Regions from separate parts of the Streptomyces sp. NPDC000594 genome, predicted to be linked through region 1. Evidence: predicted binding sites of a transcription regulator. Region 1 holds the regulator's gene; the other holds the start of a gene.
The links. Region 1 encodes HspR, which represses chaperone genes until heat shock. Its sites were predicted from a motif close to TTGAGNNNNNNNNNCTCAA; they were not measured.

Region 1 (11,485 bases):
AAGGTGATGATCCGCCCTTCGCTCCCCTTGATCTCGGAGAGGACGGTCTTGAGGCGCTCCTCGAACTCGCCCCGGTACTTCGCCCCGGCCACCATCGCGCCGAGGTCCAGCGAGACCAGCCGCTTGTCCCGCAGCGACTCGGGGACATCGCCCTTGACGATCCGCTGGGCCAGCCCCTCCACCACGGCGGTCTTGCCCACGCCGGGCTCGCCGATGAGGACGGGGTTGTTCTTGGTGCGCCGGGAGAGCACCTGGACCACCCGGCGGATCTCCTGGTCACGGCCGATGACCGGGTCGAGCTTGCCCTCGCGGGCGGCGGCGGTGAAGTCGGTGCCGAACTTCTCCAGCGCCTTGTACTGGCCCTCCGGGTCGGCGGTGGTGACCCGGCGGCCGCCGCGCGCGGCCTCGAAGGCGGTGGCGAGCCGGTCGGCGGTGGCGCCCTGAGCGGCCAGGACCTCACCGGCCCGACCGCCCTTGGCGGCCAGTCCCATCAGCAGATGCTCGGTGGACAGATACTCGTCGCCCAGCTTGCGGGCGCGCTCCCCCGCGTCGGCGACGACCGCCAGGAACTCCCGGCTGGGCTGCGGGGGCGCCACGGTCGAGCCCGCGACGCTGGGCAGCTGCGCGAGGACCCGCTCGGTGCCCGCGCGGACGACGGCCTGGTCGGCCTCGACGGCGGCGAGCAGGTCGATGATGTTCTCGTTGTCCGCCCCGGCGAGCAGTGCGAGCAGGAGGTGGGCCGGGGTCAGATCGGGGTGTCCTCCGGACACCGCCCGGTTGGTGGCGGCGGTGATGGCGTCCCGGCTCTTGTTGGTCAGCTCGGCATCCACGTGCGGTCTCTCCTCCTTGCTGGGTCACTGCGGGACGGTCATGGCGGTCATGGCGGTCACGACCGGTCATGGCGGCCCGCAGGGGCGTGGGAAGTGTTCCCCCTCGTACTGACTCGCCCAACGGCGATAAAGTTGAGTCTATTCCGCTCAACCCTCTTGCGCCAACCCACCGATCCCCGGCGCTGACGGGCTACAGGGGGATTGCTTCCGCAATTACGCTGACGCCATGGCATCCGACATCGGCAATCTCCCCCCGGACTACCTCGCCTTCTGGCAGGAGTACCACCTGTGCACCCTGACCACCCAGCGGCCGGACGGCAGCCCGCATGTGGTGCCGGTGGGAGTGACCTTCGAACCGGAGACCCGTACCGCGCGCGTGATCACCAACAAGGGCAGCCGGAAGGTCGCCAACATCCTGCGCTCCACCGACGAGGGGGGCGCCCGGGTGGCGGTCTGCCAGGTGGACCGGGGGCGCTGGGCGACGCTGGAGGGCCGCGCCCGGATCCGTACCGAGGCGGACGTGGTCGCGGACGCGGTGAGCCGCTACGCGGAGCGGTACGGGCGGACGCCGGGGCCCAACCCGGACCGGGTGGTCATCGAGATAACGGTGGAGCGGGCGCTGGGGCGCGGGGCGGGCATCAGCCGCGACGCCTGAGCGGCGGGACACCCGTACGGGGCGCCGAGGGTTCCTTCGCGGCACCCCGTACGGGAAAAGCACAGCGGCGCCATCGCGTTTCAGGTCCGCGATGGCGCCGCTGTGTGGGGGAAGCGCCTGAGCGATTTGGAACGACGGGGGAATCGCTCAAGCACTGCGGGGGGTGGCGGTGGTGGTGTCGGGCTCGGCCAGCTGCTGGTCGCGCTGGTCGAGGTTCACGAAGATCATTCCGTAGCGGATCGCGCACCGGACGGGCTGCGGCGCACCCCGGGGCCGGCGCAGGCACCGATAGGCGCGGACATCCTCGTCCTCCTCGCGTGCGACGACGATGGGCTCCCCGAACAGGGTGACCATCAGCGAGTCACCACGGTGGGGGATGGCCGTGACGAGGTCGATGAAGTGCCAACCCGAGCGGTAGGCGGTCGCCATCTCACGCCGGAAGACCCGGTCGTCCGGAGGAACGGTCATGCCTCGACGCCCATACCGGGAGCGGCACCCCAGGAGGGCTCCGAAACCTTGGCGGGTGTGAAGGCGCCCCAGGAGGGCTCCTTGATCCCGAACGTCTCGGACTGCCCGGCCTCGAAGGGCGCGGACACGGTCGCGGTGGGCTCCGATTCCCACGAGGGTGCACCGGAGACTCCCACGCCGAGCGCGGCAGCCGCTATGGCAAGAGCACTAAGAGCACGTAGCGTCCTAGACATGGGTGATCTCCACCTCGTTTGATCATTCCTCCTCCCCCGCGCATAAGACGATGTCTCACTCCGAACGCTTGCACCAGCGACGGCAGGCATCATGTTCCTGTAATGCAGGAGCCTGAGGGGGTGCATATGACGTCTAACGAGGGCGAATTCGGACACCCTCATGCAGACGGCGAGCTGTGCGAGGCTGGGAAAAGTCTGTACATCACCGCTCTTCGTACCGGCCGGATCGCCCGGTCCGAGGCGGAGCCGACACCATGCCTCTTCGATCTCGCTCTGCTGCACCCGGACCCCGATGACGCCCAGTGGCTCCGTCCCGTGCCGCCGACCACCGCACTGACACAGCTGATACACCCCATTGAGCGTGAGATCCAAGAGCGAAGGCGACGAACCATCGCGCTGACCGACGCTCTTGAGCCATTCATGGCGTACAGCGCGCAGAACACCGCGGCGCCGCTCGGGGTCACCGTCCTGGAGGGGCTCAACCGCATCAACGCCACCCTGGACCAGGTGACCGCGGACTGCACCGAGGAGCTGCTCACCATCCAGCCGGGCAGCGGCCGGCAGCCGCACATCCTGGAAAAGGCCCTGCGCAGAGTGGAACCGCTCATCGAGCGCGGGGTGCGGATGCGCACGCTCTACCAGCACACGGCGCGGCACCATCCGGCGACGCTCGCCTATATGGAGCTGGTCGGCCCGGCGGGGGTGGAGGTGCGGACGCTGGAGGAGATCGTCGAGCGGCTGATCATCGTGGACCGCAAGGTCGCCTTCATCCCGGCGAGCAGCGACCGGCTCTCCGCGCTGGAGCTGCGGCACAAGGGGATCGTCGAGTATCTCGTAGGCGTGTTCGAACAGTTCTGGCTGCATGGACTGCCCTGGGAGGAGCAGGTCACCTATGGCCCGGACCTGAACGGCATCACGGGGGTCCAGCGTTCCATCGCGAAACTGCTGGTGGAGGGGCATGTGGACGAGGCCATAGCCCGGCGGCTCGGGATGAACGTCCGTACCTGCCGGGCTCATATCGCCAAGCTGGGATCCTCGCTCGGCAGCGGCAGCCGGACCCAGTTGGGCTATCTGATCGCCCAGTCGAAGATCCTGGAGGACGACTCCTGACCGTTCGATGGCCGAACCGGGGCGCCTTCCGTCCACAGGTGTGAACAAGGCCGGAAAGCATTGCCCCGGGCGGTGATACGCGTGGGACGGGAGTTTTCCATGATTCAACTACGTGTAGGTGGGCAGGGGGTGGCGCGGACCGGGAGGAACCCGGCAGAGCCGTCCTGAGGGCCCCTCAGGCGCCTTACGGGGAAGGCCGGGTGGGTTTTCCGGGGGTACGGGAGGCAACGCCCCCTCCAGGGCCCCCAGAGCCTCCCGGGGGTGTACGGGGACCTCCCCGCCGCCCCGGGGTTCGGGTCCGGACGCGCCGGACGCGCCAGACGCGCCGGGACCGGTCCGGGCTGCCCGGGATTCGGTCCGGGCTTCCCGCCGGGACCGGGTCAGAGGCGGGTCGGGACCGGGTCAGAGCCGGGCCGGGCCGGGAGCGGGTCGGGAGCGGGTGCCGGCGGTGGTCAGGCCGCGGACACGAACAGGCCCCCGGGGCGCGAAAGCGCTCACCGGGGGCCGTACATCTGCGGGGCGGGGCTCAACGGACGGGGTCCGGGCCTGCGGCCGGAGGGCCGCCGGCGGTCACTCCGACCGCTTGGGCCGCCACACCACCAGCGCGCTCGCCTGCTGCACATCCTGGTACGGCACCAGATCGCGCCGGTAGGAGGCATGCACCTGGGCCTCGCGCTGACGGCTCGCCGCCGCCGCGCCGTCCAGCGCCGCCGACAGCTCGGCGACCCGGGACTGGAGCGCCGCGACCTGGTTCTCCAGCTCGATGATGCGCTTGATGCCCGCCAGATTGATGCCCTCGTCCTGGGAGAGCTGCTGGACGTTCCGGAGGAGTTCGATGTCACGGGCGGAATAGCGCCGCCCCCGTCCGGCGGTACGGTCCGGTGAGACCAGGCCCAGCCGGTCGTACTGCCGCAACGTTTGCGGATGCAGACCGGAGAGCTGGGCGGCCACCGAGATCACGTACACCGGGGACTCGTCCGTCAGCTCGTACGGGTGACGACGCCTTCCGTCCATGTCATGCTCCCTTCGCGGCCTGGAACAACTCGGCCCGCGGGTCCTCCTCCGCGGTGGCTTCGCGGTAGGCCGTCAGCGCTTCCTTCGCCTGTTCGCTCAGTTCCGTCGGGACCGTGATCTCCACGGTGACCAGGAGATCGCCCCGGGTGCCGTCCTTGCGGACCGCTCCCTTGCCGCGGGCCCGCATCGTCCGGCCGTTGGGCGTCCCGGGGGGCAGCTTCAGGGTGACCGGCGGCCCACCGAGGGTGGGTACCCTCACCTCACCGCCCAGAACCGCCTCGGTGAAGCTGACCGGCACGGTGACGGTGAGATTGTCACCCTTGCGGCCGAAGACCGGGTGCTCGCCGACATGGACGACGACATAGAGGTCACCGGCGGGACCGCCGCGCTCGCCCGGGGCGCCCTTGCCGCGCAGCCGGATCCGCTGGCCGTCGGAGACCCCCGGCGGGATACGGACCTGCATGGTGCGCGAGGAGCGGGCGCGCCCGCTGCCCTTGCAGACATCGCAGGGGTCCTGGGCGATCAGGCCCCGGCCCTTGCAGTCCACACAGGGGTCGGTCAGCGAGAAGGAGCCGGTGCCGCCGCGCGAGACCTGGCCGGTGCCGACACAGGTGGGGCAGACCCGGGGGTTGCCGTTCTTGTCGCCGGTGCCGGAACACGCCTTGCACGCGGCCGAGCTGGACATCCGCAGCGGGACCGTGGCCCCGTCGACGGCCTCGGTGAAGCTCAGCGTGACCTCGGACTCGACATCCTGGCCGCGCCGGGGCTGGGTCCGCGGACCGGCCGTACCCGCACCGCGGTTGAAGAGGCCGCCGAAGACATCGCCCAGACCGCCGCCGAAGCCGCCCGCGCCCTGACCGCCACCGCCGCCGCCCTGGGCACCGCCGAAGAGGTCGCCCAGGTCGAAGTTGAAATTGCCGCCACCGGCACCGGGGCCGGGGCGGAAGCCGCCGTTCCCGAAGAGCGCGCGGGCGTCGTCGTACTCCTTGCGCCGCTTGGGGTCGCCGAGGATGTCATTGGCCTCGGAGATCTCCTTGAAGCGCTCCTCGGCGGAGGAGTCGCCCTTGTTGGCGTCCGGGTGGAACTCGCGGGCGAGCTTCCGGTACGCCTTCTTGATCTCCGCTTCGGTCGCGTCCTTGGGGACGCCGAGGACCTTGTAGTAGTCCTTCTCGACGAAGTCCTTCGTACTCATCGACGTCCCTCCTCCCGGACGGTCACCGGGCCGTTCTTCCGGCGGATGCCGGGGTCGCTCCCCCGGCCGGGGCCGGGGTGGTGGTACTGCGCTTCATGCCGCGGTTCATGTCGCGGGTCGTGCTGTGGTTCGTATCGCGGGTCGTGCTGTGGGTCCCACCGCACATCCCGCTACGGGTCGTACTGCCGGCGGTCGCCGGGGCCTCCGTGCCTGCGGCCAGGAGACGGACAGGGGCCCGGGGGCCGTCCGGGGTCACACCCCGGACGGCCCCCCGGTCACATCCCCGGACGGTCCTGGTCCGCCGCGCGTCAGCCCTCGTCGGGGCCACCGCTCTCCTCGTCCTTCGCCGCCGCCTCGTCCTTGCCGGAGGCGGGGGCCGCGCCCGGCTGGGGCTCGGCCACCGCGACGCGGGCGGGGCGGATGGTGCGCTCGCCGATGCGATACCCCGGCTGGAGCACCGCGACGCATGTGGTCTCGGTGACATCCGGCGCGTAGCTGTGCATCAGCGCCTCGTGGATCGTCGGGTCGAAGGGCTCGCCCTCCTTGCCGAACTGCTGGAGGCCCATCTTCGCCGCCGCGGTCTCCAGGGACTCGGCGACCGACTTGAAGCCGCCCACCAGCTCCCCGTGCTCCCGGGCGCGCCCGATGTCGTCGAGCACGGGCAGCAGCTCGGTCAGGAGGGTCGCCGTGGCGACCTCCTTGACCGCTACCCGGTCCCGCTCCACCCGGCGGCGGTAGTTCTGGTACTCGGCCTGGAGCCGCTGGAGGTCGCCCGTGCGCTCGGTGAGCGCGGTACGCACCTGGTCCAGCTCGGCGGTCAGGCCGGTGATCCTTGCCGCGTCCCCTGCCGGGGCCGTCTTCTCCTCCTGCTCGCTGGAGTCGACGGCCTCGGCGGCGTCGTCAGGTGTGGCGCCGGAAGGGACGTCGGGCTTCTCCTCGAAGCCCGGGGTCTCCTCCGTCACGCGGCACCACCCTTGGGGTCCTTCTCGTCGTCCACGATCTCCGCGTCCACGACATCGTCCTCGGCCTTGGCCTGCTGGCCGGCGCCGCCCTGGGCGTCACCGCCCGCCGGCTGCTGCGCCTGGGCGTCGGCGTACATCGCCTGGCCGAGCTTCTGGGAGACGGCGGCGACCTTCTCGGTGGCGGTGCGGATCTCGGCGGAGTCCTCGCCCTTGAGCTTCTCCTTCAGCTCGGCGATGGCGGTCTCGACCTCGGTCTTGACCTCGCCCGGGACCTTGTCCTCGTTGTCCTTGAGGAACTTCTCGGTCTGGTAGACGAGCTGCTCGCCCTGGTTGCGGACCTCGGCGGCCTCGCGGCGGCGGTGGTCCTCGTCCGCGTACTGCTCGGCCTCCTGGCGCATCCGGTCGACCTCGTCCTTCGGCAGCGAGGAGCCGCCGGTGACGGTCATCTTCTGCTCCTTGCCGGTGCCCAGGTCCTTCGCCGTGACATGCATGATGCCGTTGGCGTCGATGTCGAAGGAGACCTCGATCTGCGGCACCCCGCGCGGGGCCGGCGGCAGGCCGGTCAGCTCGAACATGCCGAGCTTCTTGTTGTACGCCGCGATCTCGCGCTCGCCCTGGTAGACCTGGATCTGCACGGACGGCTGGTTGTCCTCGGCCGTGGTGAAGATCTCGGACCGCTTGGTCGGGATCGTGGTGTTGCGCTCGATCAGCTTGGTCATGATGCCGCCCTTGGTCTCGATACCGAGGGACAGCGGGGTCACGTCGAGGAGCAGGACGTCCTTGACCTCACCCTTGAGGACACCGGCCTGGAGCGAGGCGCCGATGGCGACGACCTCGTCCGGGTTCACACCCTTGTTGGCCTCCTTGCCGCCGGTCAGCTCCTTGACGAGCTCGGCGACGGCGGGCATACGGGTGGAACCGCCGACCAGGACCACGTGGTCGATCTCGGAGAGGGCGATGCCCGCGTCCTTGATGACGTTGTGGAAGGGGGTCTTGCAACGGTCCAGGAGGTCCGCGGTCAGCTGCTGGAACTGGGCCCGGGTGAGCTTCTCGTCCAGGTGCAGCGGGCCCTCGGCGGAGGCCGTGATGTAGGGCAGGTTGATCGACGTCTCGGTGGAGGACGACAGCTCGATCTTCGCCTTCTCCGCGGCCTCGCGGAGACGCTGGAGCGCCATCTTGTCCTTGCCGAGGTCCACGCCGTGACCGTTGGCGAACTGCTTCACCAGGAAGTCGACGACGCGCTGGTCCCAGTCGTCACCACCGAGGTGGTTGTCACCGTTGGTGGCCTTCACCTCGACGACGCCGTCGCCGATCTCCAGGAGGGACACGTCGAAGGTGCCGCCACCGAGGTCGAAGACGAGGATCGTCTGGTCGTCCTTGTCCAGGCCGTACGCCAGCGCGGCGGCCGTGGGCTCGTTGACGATGCGCAGGACGTTCAGACCCGCGATCTCACCGGCCTCCTTGGTGGCCTGGCGCTCGGAGTCGTTGAAGTACGCCGGAACGGTGATGACCGCGTCGGCGACCTTCTCGCCCAGGTAGGCCTCGGCGTCCCGCTTGAGCTTCTGCAGGATGAAGGCGCTCATCTGCTGCGGGTTGAAGGTCTTCCCGTCGATGTCGATCTTCCAGTCGGTGCCCATGTGGCGCTTCACCGAACGGATCGTCCGGTCCACATTGGTGACCGCCTGACGCTTGGCGACCTCTCCGACCAGCACTTCACCGTTCTTCGCGAAGGCGACGACGGACGGCGTGGTCCGGGCACCCTCGGCGTTGGTGATGACGGTGGGCTCGCCGCCCTCCAGAACGCTGACGACGGAGTTAGTCGTGCCCAGGTCGATGCCGACCGCACGTGCCATGTCAATTCCTCCAGCTGACTACTTGAGTGGAACTGGCTCAAGGATGCACGACTCCCCTTCCCTAGTCAACAGACCTGAGTCGAAGGCACTCAACTTTTATCCAGCGCTTATCCGCAGCCCTGGGGGTCACCGGGGCGGAGAGCGGGTGACCCCCAGGGCTGCGGGCGGGGGCACCGCGTGGCGGACGGCCCGTTTTCTGCCGCTATCTGCAAGAGTTCCCCGGTATCGGTATGCGTCACGCCCGCTCCGTACGTACCCGGGGACGGCGGGCGGCACGTACCCGGCCGGGGACGGCGGGCGGCGCCACGGGCGGGACGCAGGAGCGGGCGCGGGACCGGAGCGGGACCACCATGAGCGACGAGCGGGCGACGGGGCCGGACCGACGGGCCGGCGGAGCGGCGCGCTCCCGCCCCCCTCGGGCGCGGTGTGCGTCGGCCCCCGCGAAACGCCTGGTCGACCTGGCCATCGGCGCCCTGCTGCTGCTCGCGCTCTCCCCCGTACTGCTGACGGTCGCGGCGGCGGTGGCGGCGGCCTCCCGGGGCCCCGTCCTCGTCCCCCGGGTACGGGCGGGCCTCGCCGAGCGCCCCTTCGCCCTGCTCACCTTCCGTGCCGACCCCGCGACCAGGACCGGGCGGCTGCTGCGCCGCCACTTCCTCGACCACCTGCCCGAGCTGCTCCATGTCGTACGCGGGGAGATGTCCCTGGTCGGACCGCGCCCGGTGCCCCTGGAGACGGCCTGGTCGGCACGGGGCCCGGAGCGCGCCAGAAGCTCGGTGCGCCCCGGGATGACGGGCCCCTGGCAGATCGGGGGCCGCTCCGGCCTGCCCTGGGAGGAGCGCGCGGTGCTGGACCTCCACTATCTGGAGGAGCACTGGCTGGGCATGGACCTGTCGATCCTGGCGCGGACGGCCCTGCGGGCGATCAGGGGGCGCTCCCCGGCCGCGCGCACCCCGGGCGCTCCTGGCACCCCGGGGCGGCACACCCCCGGACCGCGCACCCCGGGGCGGCGCACCCCGGGGTGGCGGCGCCCCGCCCTCTGAGCGCGCTGCCGGCGTACACCCCTGGAGCGCCGCTGGAGCCGCGCGGGGAAGGCTCACCTGAGCGATACAGATCACCGGTCGCCTCACTACAGTGCGGCGTCAGAAATGGGTAGTGTCAGCAGAACTGGATAAGTTACCGCTTAGTAGTCTCGATCTTTCCCCACCTCGCAGGCCCGAGGAGCCCCGAAATGCAACTCGCCGCGATCGTCGTGTCACTGGTTCTGACCGTGGTCGGCGTTGCGCTCATCGCCCGCGCCGTCGCACAGATCTACCGGTTCGTGCTGCTCGGCCAGCCCGTCCCGGCCGGCAGCCGGACCGATGATCCCCAACAGCGCACGATCACCCTGGCCAAGGAGTTCCTGGGCCACACCCGGATGAACCGGTGGGGCATCGTGGGCTTCGCGCACTGGTTCGTCGCGATCGGCTTCCTCACCCTGCCACCGACCCTGGCCCAGGCGTACGGGCAGCTCTTCCAGGCCGACTGGGTCCTGCCGGTCCTCGGCGGCTTCCTCCCGTTCGAGATGTACATCGAGTTCATCGGCCTGATGACGGTGGTCGGCATCCTGGTGCTGATCGCGATCCGGCTGCTGAACCTCCCCTCCCGGCCGGGCCGCAAGTCACGCTTCGCGGGCTCCAAGGCATGGCAGGCGTACTTCGTCGAGTACGTGATCCTCACCATCGGCCTGGCCATCCTGGCCCTGCGCGGCCTTGAGGGCGCCATCCACCACGTCGACGGGTACGAGCCCGCGTACTTCGTCTCGTACCCCCTGGTCATGGCCTTCGAGGGGCTGGACGTCAGCACCCTCCAGACCCTCATCTACTTCACCGCCATGATCAAGATCGGCGTCTCGCTGATCTGGATGATCACGGTCTCGCTGAACACCAATATGGGCGTGGCCTGGCACCGCTTCCTGGGCTTCCCCAATATCTGGTTCAAGCGGAACGCCGACGGGGCCACCGCGCTGGGCGCGCTCCAGCCGATGACCTCCCGCGGCAAGGAGATCGACTTCGAGACCGTCTTCGAGGAGGACGAGGAGGCCGTCTTCGGCGTCTCCCAGGTCGAGCACTTCTCCTGGAAGGGCATCCTCGACTTCTCCACCTGCACCGAGTGCGGACGGTGCCAGTCGCAGTGCCCCGCCTGGAACACCGGCAAGCCGCTCTCCCCCAAGCTGCTGATCATGTCGCTGCGCGACCACGCGCACGCCAAGGCCCCCTATCTGCTGGCCGGCGGCGGCAGGACGATGGAGGGCGAGGAGAAGGCGACCGAGGAGCAGCTGAAGGACGTCCCCGCGAGCGCCCTGGCCGAGGCGGAGCGCCCGCTGATCGGCACCGCCGAGGAGAACGGCGTCATCGACCCGGATGTGCTCTGGTCCTGCACCACCTGCGGCGCCTGTGTGGAGCAGTGCCCGGTGGACATCGAGCACATCGACCACATCGTCGACATGCGCCGCTACCAGGTGATGATCGAGTCGGCCTTCCCCTCCGAGGCGGGCACGATGCTGAAGAACCTGGAGAAGAAGGGCAACCCCTGGGGGCTCGCCAAGAAGCAGCGCGTCGAGTGGACCAAGGAGGTCGATTTCGAGGTCCCGATCGTGGGCAGGGACATCGAGGACCTGACCGAGGTGGAGTACCTCTACTGGGTCGGCTGCGCGGGCGCCCTGGAGGACCGGGCGAAGAAGACCACCAAGGCCTTCGCCGAGCTGCTGCACATCGCGGGCGTGAAGTTCGCGATCATGGGCGGCGAGGAGAAGTGCACCGGTGACTCACCCCGGCGCCTGGGCAATGAGCCGCTCTTCCAGCAGCTGGGCCAGGAGAACGTGGCCATGCTGAACATGGCGTTCGGCGAGTCCTTCGACGACGACGGGAAGGTGGAGGAGTCCACCCGTAAGCCCAAGTCGTCCAAGAAAATCGTGTCGACCTGCCCGCACTGCTTCAACACCATCGCCAATGAGTACCCGCAGCTGGGCGGCGACTACGAGGTCATCCACCACACCCAGCTGCTCCAGCATCTGATCGACGAGGGCCGGCTGATCCCGGTCACCCCGGTCGAGGGGCTGATCACCTATCACGACCCCTGCTACCTGGGCCGTCACAACAAGATCTACACGCCTCCGCGCGAGATCATGGA
Region 2 (11,485 bases), on a different contig from region 1:
CCCGTCGGTCACATGCCAGTCGCTCATATGCCAGTCGCTCACGCGGTGCCTCCCAGCGGCCGGTTCCGGGGGGCGAGCGGTTCCAGGGCCGCGCGCAGCTCCCGGCGGGCCCGCAGGGCCCGGGACTTGACGGTGCCCTCGGGAATGCCGAGCACCTGGGCGGCCTCACGGGTGGTGAGGCCGTCCACGACGGTGGCGCGCAGGACATCGCGCAGCTCGGGGGAGATCCGCTCCAGGGCGCTGCCCAGCTCCCCGTACTCCAGACCGGTCAGCACCCGCTCCTCGGCGGAGGGCACCCGGTCGGCGGGGAGGGCGGCCTGCGGCAGCTGTCTCGTGTGCCGCTCCCCGGCGCGCCGGGCGTCCAGGAGCCGCCGGGCGGCGATCACCCAGAGCCAGCCGCCCGCCTCGGGGCCCCGATGGGTCCCGGCGTTCCGCCAGACCGCGACAAAGGTGTCCTGCACCACCTCGCGCACGGTCTCCGGGTCGGCGCAGCGGCGGCTCAGCCGGGCGTGCAGCCAGCCGGAGTGCCGGTCGTAGAGGACGGCCAGCGCGTCGGCGTCCCCCCGGGCGACGGCGCGCAGCAGCGTGCCGTCGTCCTGTTCTCGCCTGTCTCCCCCGCGGGGGCGGATCCATCTCACACCCCCTCTATCGCCGCGCACCGCGCTCCCGGTTCTCCGCCCCCGTTCCCGCCCCGTTTTCGCTGATCGCTCAGAGCGAACAGGGGCCCGGGAACATCGGCGGCGGCTCATGCATTGACACCACATACCTTCATTGAGTCTCTACCGCTCAAGTTCACTGCCCTAGGGGAGATCATGGCTGCTGAGTCCCAGACCGTCACACCGCTCACCCTGCCCGTGCTGCCGCTGGACGACGAGGTCGTCCTGCCCGGGATGGTGGTGCCCCTGGATCTGACGGACAGCGAGGTGCGCGCCGCGGTGGAGGCCGCTCAGGCCGCCGCCACCAGCGGCAGCAAGCCGAAGGTGCTCCTTGTTCCCCGGGTCGACGGGCGGTACGCGGCCATCGGCGTCCTCGGCGCCGTCGAGCAGGTCGGCAGGCTCTCCGACGGCGACCCCGGCGCCCTGATCCGCGGTGTGGGCCGGATCCGTATCGGCTCCGGCACCACCGGCCCCGGCGCCGCCCTCTGGGTCGAGGGCACCCGGGTCGAGGAGTCCGTCCCCGAACCGCTGCCCGGCCAGATCGCCGAGCTGGTCACCGAGTACAAGGCACTCGCCACCGAATGGCTGAAGAAGCGCGGCGCCTGGCAGGTCGTGGACCGGGTGCAGCAGATCGAGGGCGTCTCCCAGCTCGCCGACAACTCCGGCTACTCCCCCTTCCTCACCACCACCCAGAAGATCGAGCTGCTGGAGACCGCCGACCCGGTCACCCGGCTGCGGCTCGCCACCGACCAGCTCCGTGAGCACCTCGCCGAGCAGGATGTCGCCGAGTCCATCGCCAAGGACGTCCAGGAGGGCGTCGACAAGCAGCAGCGCGAGTTCCTGCTCCGCCGCCAGCTGGACGCCGTCCGCAAGGAGCTGCGCGAGCTGAACGGCGAGGCGGAGGGCGAGGAGTCCGACGACTACCGCGCCCGGGTGGAGGCGGCCGACCTGCCGGAGAAGGTCCGCGAGGCCGCCCTCAAGGAGGTCGAGAAGCTGGAGCGGGCCAGCGACCAGAACCCCGAGGCGGCCTGGATCCGCACCTGGCTGGACACCGTCCTCGAACTGCCGTGGAACGAGCGGACCGATGACGGCGCCGCCTCCGACATCACCGCCGCCCGGGCCGTCCTGGACGCGGAGCACGCCGGTCTGGAGGACGTGAAGGAGCGGATCACCGAATACCTGGCGGTGCGCAAGCGGCGCGCCGACCGGGGGCTCGGTGTGGTCGGCGGGCGGCGCGGGGGCGCGGTGCTCGCGCTCGTCGGCCCGCCGGGCGTGGGCAAGACCTCGCTCGGTGAGTCCGTCGCCCACGCCATGGGCCGGAAGTTCGTCCGGGTCGCCCTCGGCGGTGTCCGGGACGAGGCGGAGATCCGCGGCCACCGGCGCACCTATGTCGGCGCGCTGCCCGGCCGGATCGTCCGGGCGGTCAAGGAGGCCGGTTCCATGAACCCGGTGATCCTCCTGGACGAGATCGACAAGGTCGGCTCCGACTTCCGGGGCGACCCCGCCGCCGCCCTGCTCGAAGTGCTCGACCCGGCGCAGAACCACACCTTCCGGGACCACTACCTGGAGGTCGAGCTGGATCTGAGCGATGTGGTCTTCCTGGCCACCGCCAATGTGCTGGAGGCCATCCCCGAGGCGCTGCTCGACCGGATGGAGCTGGTCCGGCTGGACGGCTACACCGAGGACGAGAAGGTCGTCATCGCCCGTGACCACCTCCTCCCGCGCCAGCTGGACCGGGCCGGTCTGGAGGTGGGCGAGGTCGTCCTGGCCGACGCCGCGCTGCGGAAGCTGGCCGGCGAGTACACCCGGGAGGCCGGGGTCCGGAATCTGGAGCGGGCCGTCGCCCGGCTGCTGCGCAAGGTCGCGGCCCAGGTGGAGCTGGGGGAGAAGGAGCTGCCCCTGACCGTCGGCGCGGAGGAGCTGCGCGGGCTGATCGGACGGCCGCACCATGTGCCCGAGTCGGCGCAGGACCCGGCCGAGCGGCGGACCGCCGTGCCCGGCGTCGCCACCGGGCTCGCGGTCACCGGCGCGGGCGGTGACGTCCTCTTCGTGGAGGCGTCCCTGGCCGATCCGGAGACCGGGGCCGCCGGGCTCACCCTCACCGGGCAGCTCGGCGATGTGATGCAGGAGTCGGCGCGGATCGCGCTGAGCTTCCTGCGCTCGCACGGCGCGGAGACCGAGCTTCCGGTCGCCGATCTGAAGGACCGGGGTGTGCACATCCACTTCCCGGCGGGCGCGGTCCCCAAGGACGGCCCGAGCGCGGGCATCACCATGACGACCGCGCTGGCCTCGCTGCTCTCCGGGCGGCCGGTCCGTACCGATGTGGCGATGACCGGCGAGGTCTCGCTGACCGGCCGGGTCCTCCCGATCGGCGGCGTCAAGCAGAAGCTGCTGGCCGCGCACCGGGCGGGGATCACCACCGTGGTCATCCCCAAGCGGAACGAGGCCGACCTCGACGATGTCCCGGCGGAGATCCTGGACACCCTGGAGGTCCACCCGGTCACCGATGTCCGGCAGGTCCTGGAGATCGCTCTGACCCCGGCGTCGGCCCCGGACCGGCTGACGGTCCCCGCCGCGGCCTGACGCCCTCCCGCCGGGCTCCCCGCCCGGCACCCGCCCCGGCCGGCACCTCCCCCCGCCGGCCGGGGCCCGCTCACCGTCCCCCGCCGCGCCCCCGTCCCGTCCGGGGGCTCCGGCCGCGCCCCCGCCCCGTCCGGGGTCCCCGCTCCGGGAAACCCCGGGCGGGGGACGCGCCGATCCGGGGTTCCGGCCCGGTGAGGAACGGCCAGGAGGTTTCCCCGCCCGGGACCCGAACGTGCCCGGGACCCGAACGTGCCCGGGACCCGAACGTGCCCGGGACCCGAACGTGCCCGGGACCTGAGCCCGCCCGGGACCCGAGCCCGCCCGGGAATCCCTCCGCCCCGCCGGGAGGGCCTCCGCCCGGAAATCCCCGGGCGGCGGGCGGCGTTCCTCGGTCACCATGGCCGGATGGAAACCACCGCCCCACCCTGGGGGGACCCGGAGCTGCGCGCCGACTGCGCCAGCTGCTCCGGTCTCTGCTGTGTCGCGCTCCCCTTCGCGGCCTCCGCCGACTTCGCCGTGGACAAGCCCGCCGGGCAGCCCTGCCGCAACCTCGACCGCGACTTCCGCTGCGGCATCCACACCCGGCTGCGCACGGGCGGCTTCACCGGATGCGCGGTGTACGACTGCTTCGGGGCGGGGCAGAAGATCTCCCGGCACACCTCCGGCGGCGACTGGCGGCACGACCGGGCCGGCGCCGCGGCCACCTTCGCGGCCCTCCCCGTCGTACGCCTCCTCCAGGAACTGCGGTGGTACCTCCGCGAGACGCTGGCCCACGCCGCCGCCCGTCCCGTCCACGACCGGGCCCGGGAGCTGCTGGCGCGGACCGAGGAGCTGACCGGCCTGGACCCGGACCGGCTCGCCGCCCTCGATACGGCCGCCCACCGGCAGCGGGTCGGCGCGGTGCTCCAGCGGGCGAGCGAACTCGTCCGGGCCCCGGCCGGCCGCCGGGCCAAGGACCGCAAGGGCGCCGACCTCCTGGGCGCCCGGCTGCGCGGCGCCGATCTGCGCGGGGCGAGCCTGCGCGGCGCCCTGCTCATCGCCGCCGATCTCACCGGGGCGGATCTGCGGGGCGCCGATCTCCTGGGGGCGGATCTGCGCGACACCGAGCTGTCCGGCGCCGATCTGACGGGGAGCCTCTTCCTCACCCGGCCGCAGCTGAACGCGGCCCGGGGGGACCGGGCCACCCGGCTCTCCCCCGGCGTCGAGCGCCCCGCGCACTGGTCCTGACCCGGCGGCCCTCCTGGGGCGGGCCGCCCCCGGCACCCGGGGGCGGCCCTGGTGGTCAGGTCAGCCGGTGGCCAGCGCCGTGACCCGTTCGAGCGCCCCGTTGAAGCGGTTGTGATCGCCGACGAGCGGCCCCGACGAGGTGTACTGCCACATCGTGTGGACGCTCCACCCGGCGGGCAGCGGCCCCGGAGACGTGTTGTACCGGGGGAGCCACAGGGGGTTGGCCGCGCCGAACCCCGCGTACCCGCCGGTGCACTGGGTCCACCAGCTGGTCGCGGTGTAGATCACCGCGTCCCGGCCGGTCCGGGTCCGGTAGCGGTCCAGGAACTCCCGGATCCAGCTCACCATCTGGGTGGGCGTCCGGCCGTAACAGGTGTCGCCGTACGGGTTCCACTCGATGTCCAGCGCGCCCGGCAGGGTCCTGCCGTCCCGGCTCCAGCCACCGCCGTGGTCGACGAAGTAGTCGGCCTGGACGCTCCCGCTCGTCGTGTCGGGCGTGGCGAAGTGGTACGCGCCCCGGATCATCCCGGTGGTGTACGAGCCGCTGTACTGCTGGGAGTAGTAGGGGTTGCGGTAGTAGGTCCCCTCGGTGGCCTTCACATAGGCCCACTTCACCCCGGAGTCCCACAGGGCGGGCCAGTCGACGTTCCCCTGATGGCTGGAGACATCGACCCCCTCGGTCTGGACGGCGCGGCTGTCCGGGGGCAGCGGCCCCTGGCCGTCATGGGCGATGACCCCCATGCCCAGATAGGCGGAGCCGCGCGGCGGGGCGTCCCACCAGGGCAGGGCGGACCAGGTTCCGGTCGGCGGGGGAGCGGCGGCCCCGGCCGGGAAGGGAGCGGTGGCTCCGGTCGGCGGGGGAGCGGTGGCTCCGGCCGGGGACGGATGGGCGATCAGAAGGGACAGGAGAGAGGGGACGGCGAGGAGCGCGGCGACCACCCGTGACCGGCGGCGCGGCCTCCCCCGCAAGGACTTGGAATGGAAAGTTCCGGATCTCTGCACGGACCCAGCCTGCCCCCGATCACCGGCGGCGGTGCGGTGCGGCGGCGCGGCGGCGTACCGGGATGGAGCAACGATGGAGCAATATGGAGTGAACATGCCATGAGGCTCATCGGGTACGGCGCTCCGCGCGGAGAGGACCACTCCGGCGGGGACCGGACCGCCACCCGGGGGCCCTGGCTGCGAAATACTGATGAGGCCGCGACCGCCGCCGTCGCCGGTGCGGACATGCAGGGAAACCGGAATGCGTACGAGGGGTGCTGACGTGCACAGAACCGACACGGGGAGAACGGACGGCCCCGGCGGCGGGAGCGGGGTCGACCGCGAGTTCCTGGCGCTGGAGCGGGAGTTGGCGGTCTTCCTCCGCCGCGCCCGCGCCTCCTCGGGCGAGATGGCCCGGCAGCTCCACCCCGATCTGGAGGCCTCCGCCTACGGTCTGCTCGTCCGGCTGGAGGAGACCGGCTCGCTGCGGGCCACGGATCTCGCGGGGTACTTCGGCGTCGGCAAGGCCACGATGAGCCGTCAGCTCCGGGCGCTCGAACGGCTCGGCCTGGTGGTGCGCGAGCCCGATCCGGCGGACGGCCGGGCATCACTCATCCGGCTCACCGAAGAAGGGCTCCACCGGTTCCGCCGGGTGAGGGACGCCCGCCGGGAGCGCTATGTCGCCAAGCTCGCCGGGTGGGACCGCGCGGAGATCGCCGAGCTGGCCCGCCTCCTCCACCAGCTCAACGCCCGCGCCGAGGACTGAGTCGCCGTACCCCGAGGGGCGGGGGCGGGGGCCGTACGGATCCGGGGGCCGCGGGCGTACGGAGACGAGAGGGCTCCGGGCGTACGGGCCCCACCGGCCCCACCGGGGTACGGGTCCCACCGGCGTACGGGCCCTCACTCCAGCTCGGCGAGGACCACCGAGGCGTCGTCGTGCCGCTTCCACCGCACCGCCGCCGTCAACGCCGGAGCCCCCGACTCCTCCAGCTCCCGCACCCGCCCGAGCAGCCCCCGCGCGCCCTCCTTCCGGACCACCCCCAGGCACTGGGTCCAGTCGCCCCGGCCGAAGAGGTCCACCCAGCGCGCGGCGCCGTCGGTCAGCGCCGCCACCGACCGCACCCGCGCCCGTGGCGTCGACCCGGTCACCGCCATCGCCGCCACCGCCGGGTCCGCCGCCGCCGTGAAGAAGCCGCCCGCCGCGTTCCGCAGGGCGTCCACCGCCGCATGGGAGCGGCGGGTCTCCGGCGGGATCCGGTCCACCCGGTCGTCGACCACCGCCCGCACCTCCCCCTCGGGCGATTCGATCAGCAGGGTGGAGTCCGCGAGCACCAGATGTTCGACCGGATCGGCCGGTCCGCCCCAGCGGACCAGGGCCACGGTTGTCTGCGGTGTTCGAACGTGAGAAAGGTCACAGGTGTTTCGATGGGCGTCCGCGGTGCGCCGGATGGCGGCGGAGAGAATCCCGGCCAGTGGCGTATCCGGACGAGAAGCGGACAGTTCGACGAGCGCGCCCCCGAGCCGCGCGGTGAACCAGGGCACCGGATGCACACACCCGTAGTCACCCTCCGGTGGCGTGACACCGTCCAGCACCACCAGCGATCCGCCCCGCCCGGATGCGGGCAGTGCCGCCGACACCCAGTCTTCGTTGGGCCGTTCGGGTGAACCTGAAGAAGTGGCCAGATCCATACGCATGGCCCCTAGTCTGCATGACTTGTTCACGTGACCTGCATACCTGCGGAAACCGTAGGTACGAGCAGGTCAGAGCCGCATCGCCGGGCCTGACGGAGCGTCTGCACGGGGTGCGGGCGCGCATCCTCCCAAAGCCCGGCCGTAAGATCCAGTCGGCGTCCACGGTTCGGCTGCTGAGGCAACCGAGAGGAGTTGTTCGCCAACTCCCCAGTGATGTTCACTCGTTCAGGTGGCAGAGCGGCCGATGCGCGCCTCCTTCCCCAAAAGCACTGGAATGGTGTCATCTCGTGCCTGGGGTCCAGGGGTCCGAGTGTGACCGGTCGTCATCTCTGCTCCAGGTTCCCAAGGGTGGACGAGTCAAGCAGGATTGCGAGCACCGGTGCAGAAGAAGCGGCCTCAGGCCCCCCTGGCCTCTGAGACGTATCCGGCACAGGACGGCACACCGACCCCTGTTCCACAGGGTCGTGCCCGAAGGGTGCGCAACCGCCTCGTCATAGGGGTCGCCGTCGCCGGTCTCGCCGTCGCGGGCGCCGGCACGCCCGGGGCCCTCAGCGGCCTCGACGACCTGCGCGAATCCCAGGGCCTGCTCACCCTCGCCCAGCTCAACCGCCAGGCCGTCACCCTCGCCCACTCGCTCTCCGACGAGCGCGACGAGGTCACCGCGTACATCGCCGCGGGCCGTGACGAACAGCGCGGCGGCAAGCGGGAGCGGCGCGACGTCACCGACGCCCGCACCTCCCGCGTCGACCGCCAGATCGAGGAGATCCGCGGCGCCATCCCGGACGACCGCGCGGAGCTACGCCGCGACCTGGCCACCGTGCCGTCGCTGCGCCGCACCGCGCTCACCGGCAAGGGCTCCGCCATGGAGGCCCACCAGGCGTACACCACGGTGATCACCGCCCTCCAGGGCCTCGCCGACGAACTCGCCGACCGGCTGCCGCCGCGCGCCGGGGACGCCACCCGGGCCGCCCGCGCCACCGCCGAACTCGGCCTCGCCGCCGAACAGGCGTCCGCCGCGCGAGGCCTGCTGCTGGCCGCGGTCTCCGTACCCGCCGTCGAGCCCGTCACCTCCATCGACCAGATCACCGGGCTCCCCGTGGAGAAGGAGAGCACCGAGGGCAAGAAGGCCGAGGAGGACCGCGCGGCCCTCAGCTCCGCCGCCCAGCAGGCCCGGGTTCGCGAGCTGGCCGCCCTCGCCGACTTCGACCAGGCCGCCGCCAAGGAGGCCCGCGACTCCCTCGCCGAGACCGTCACCGGCGCCGAGGTCAAGGCCGCCGAGGGCTTCCTCGCCCGCCTCACCGACCAGCCCCGGCTCACCGCGTCCGAGCGCGGCACCGACCGGGAGAAGCTGGACGCCGCCCTCACCGCCCGGATCGACCAGATGCGCGGGGTGGAATCCACCCTCGCCTCCGAGCGGATCAGCGCCCTCGAAGCCCTCCGCGACGACGATGTGTCCGCCCTCCAGATCCAGCTCGCCGTCCTCGGCGGACTGGTCCTGATCTGCATCGGGGTCTCCACCGCCGTCGCCCGCACCCTCACCCGGCCGCTCGCCGTGGTGCGCCTCGGCGCGGCCCGCCTCGCCGAGCAGCCCGAGACCGCCGAGCCCGTCGGCTTCACCGGGCGCAACGATGAGTTCGCCCAGGTCGTCCGCTCCCTCAACAGCCTCCACGGCCGGGTCCGCGACCTGGCCCGGCGCGCCGACGACCTCGGCAGCGAACGCACCGGACTCATCGCCTCCCGGGACAACCTCGCCGCCAAGCTCTCCGAGTCCCGCGCCGAGCTGCGCGAACGGACCGACGAACTCGCCGCCGAACTCCGGCGGCTGCACCACACCGTCGACCACACCTTCGTCAACCTCTCGCTGCGCACCCTCGGCCTGGTCGAACGCCAGCTCGGAGTGATCGAGAAGCTGGAGGAGCGGGAGCAGGACCCCGAGCGCCTCGCCACCCTCTTCAAGCTCGACCACATGGCCACCGTGATGCGCCGCCACAGCGAGAACCTCCTGGTCCTCGCCGGTGCCGAACACGGCCACGGCCACCCCGGACCGGTCCCGCTGGTCGATGTGCTGCGCGCCGCCGTCAGCGAGATCGAGCGGTACGAGCGGGTGGTCATCCAGTCGCTGCCCCCGCACGCCCATATCGCCGGGTTCGCCGCCGACGACCTCAGCCACCTCATCGCCGAACTGCTGGAGAACGCGACCTCCTTCTCGCCGCCGGACGCCCAGGTCGAGCTGTCGGGCTGGCTCCTGGAGAACGGCGAGATCATGCTCTCCGTCCAGGACACCGGCATCGGGATGACCGCCGCCCGGCTCGCCGAGCTGAACGCCCGTCTCGACGACCCGCAGGCCTATGAGCAGGCCCCCACCGGCGGCGACGCCGAGGGGCTCGGGCTGCGGGTGGCCGGACTGCTGGCCTCCCGGCACAAGGTCCGCGTCCAGCTGCGCGAGCAGAAGCAGGGCGGGGTCACCGCCGTGGTCGTGCTGCCCTCGGCGCTGCTGCCCGTACCGCCGCCCGTCGAGGGGGTGGCGTCGATGTCGGACACCGGCACCACCCAGGTCCGGTTCCCCGGCTCGGCCGCCGAGGCCAACTCCAACGCACTCCCCGCCGGCACCCGCCGGCCGGTGCCCGCCCAGCAGACCCACGGTCCGCGCCACGCCGCCCCTCCCGCCCCCGGCCACGACCCCCTGGTCGAGGCGGCCGAGGCGGCGGTGCGCCAGGCCGAGGACACCGTCCACGACACCCATGAGCGGGCCCCCGACCGGGCCCCCGTGGGCACGGGCACCGGCACCGCTTCCGTGAGCACCGGCACCGGTACCGGCCCCGCCTCCGTGGACGAGCCCACCTTCGCGATGCGGCTCCCGGACGCCGACCCCCTCGCCCCCGCGCCGGAGCCCGCCGCGACTCCCCCCGTAACGGAGCTTCCCACCAGGGCGGGGCGCCACAGCGCCGAGGCGTTTCCGGCGCCCGGAACCGGGCAGCCGGGGGAAGCCGCCCGGACCGGCGCCGCGCCGGCTCCGGTGACCGGGGCCGAACCCGTCGGGGAACGTCTCACCGACAAGGGGCTGCCCAAGCGCACCCCCAAGGTCGTCAAGCCCGCCGCCGCACCCGGCGAGCGGACCGGCAGCGTCGACGCCGAAGCCCTGCGCCGCAGGCTGGGCGGCTTCCAGAAGGCCGCCGAGCGCGGCCGTACGGAGGCCAGGGCGGAGATCGCGCGCACGGAACACAGAGAATCGGGGGACACAGTCGAGGAGGCACGCAGTTGACTGCGACCGGCACGTTCGGCCTGAGCAGTGAGGCCCGCAATCTGCACTGGTTGCTGAGCAATCTGGTGGAGGAGGTGCCTGGTCTGCGGTCGGTCGCCGTCGTCTCGTCCGACGGACTGCTGCTGCTCTCCTCCGACCCGGCGCGGAACATCGCCCCGACCGGGGTGGAACGCCAGGAGGGCCCCCGGGGCTCCAGCGCCGACCTCGCCACGATTGTCTCCGGCATCGGCAGCCTGACCGTCGGCGCCGCCCGGCTGATGGACGGCGGCGGGGTCAAGCAGACCATGGTCGCCATGGAGGAGGGCTGCGTCTTCATCATGTCCATCAGCGACGGCTCCCTCCTCGGGGTGCACGCCGACGCCGACTGCGACATGTCCGTCGTCGCGTACCACATGGGTCTCTTCGTGGGGCGGGCCGGACATGTGCTCACCCCCGAACTCCGCAGTGAGCTGAGGAAGTCCCTGGAGGAGGCGCAGTGACCGCCGCACCGCCGCCCGCCGGGTTGCCGGCGCCCGCTTCCCCCGCCGGGCTGCCGGTGCGCGGGGAGAACCGCCGCCCCGCGCGGGTGCGCCCGTACTCCCTCACCGGCGGCCGGACCCGCTTCGGCCATGTCCTGCTGGTCGAGACCTTTGTCGCCGCGCTGGAGGCCCCGGCCGACCGCCCGGAGCTGACCAAGGGGGATCTCTCCACCCGGGTCATGCCCGAACTCCAGGCCATCGTGGAGCTGTGCCGGCGGATGCGGACGGTCGCCGAGATCTCCGCGATCCTCAAGATGCCGCTGGGTGTGGTGAGGGTGCTGCTCAGCGACCTGGCCGACCAGGGAAAGATTCGTGTATACGGCACCGGGCACGCCCCGGGCCGCCCCGAACGCGCACTGCTGGAAAGGGTGCTGAGTGGACTCCGCCGCCTCTGACACGCTCGCCTCCGAGAGTCCGGCCACCGGGCCCCTGCTCTCGCCCCTGCCCGGGCAGCGGGGGTACGACCGCCGGGAGGCGCACCACCCCGCCGAGGAGGGCCTCCAGGACTGGCAGCTCGATCACACCAGGGCCCCCACCGCCGCGAAGGTCGTGGTCGCGGGGGGCTT

Region 2: lon (endopeptidase La) is a predicted target of HspR. The motif match lies at 772-790, and genes of this name have one in related genera.

What each region holds. Positions count from the first base shown of each region.
Region 1 covers NZ_JBEPCY010000003.1:302,239-313,723, forward strand. Annotated here, with positions in the region: gene clpB (ATP-dependent chaperone ClpB) at 1-830, opposite strand, end outside; gene ABT354_RS06360 (pyridoxamine 5'-phosphate oxidase family protein) at 1,057-1,485, shown strand; gene ABT354_RS06365 ((2Fe-2S)-binding protein) at 1,633-1,953, opposite strand; gene ABT354_RS06370 (hypothetical protein) at 1,950-2,081, opposite strand; gene ABT354_RS06375 (helix-turn-helix transcriptional regulator) at 2,313-3,296, shown strand; gene ABT354_RS06380 (heat shock protein transcriptional repressor HspR) at 3,867-4,310, opposite strand; gene dnaJ (molecular chaperone DnaJ) at 4,312-5,502, opposite strand; gene grpE (nucleotide exchange factor GrpE) at 5,811-6,464, opposite strand; gene dnaK (molecular chaperone DnaK) at 6,461-8,317, opposite strand; gene ABT354_RS06400 (sugar transferase) at 8,668-9,357, shown strand; gene ABT354_RS06405 (heterodisulfide reductase-related iron-sulfur binding cluster) at 9,546-11,485, shown strand, end outside.
Region 2 covers NZ_JBEPCY010000004.1:231,760-243,244, forward strand. Annotated here, with positions in the region: gene ABT354_RS08280 (zf-HC2 domain-containing protein) at 1-27, opposite strand, end outside; gene ABT354_RS08285 (RNA polymerase sigma factor) at 39-638, opposite strand; gene lon (endopeptidase La) at 813-3,239, shown strand; gene ABT354_RS08295 (pentapeptide repeat-containing protein) at 3,645-4,466, shown strand; gene ABT354_RS08300 (lysozyme) at 4,527-5,435, opposite strand; gene ABT354_RS08305 (MarR family winged helix-turn-helix transcriptional regulator) at 5,710-6,213, shown strand; gene ABT354_RS08310 (hypothetical protein) at 6,348-7,142, opposite strand; gene ABT354_RS08315 (sensor histidine kinase) at 7,519-10,401, shown strand; gene ABT354_RS08320 (roadblock/LC7 domain-containing protein) at 10,398-10,880, shown strand; gene ABT354_RS08325 (DUF742 domain-containing protein) at 10,904-11,314, shown strand; gene ABT354_RS08330 (GTP-binding protein) at 11,295-11,485, shown strand, end outside.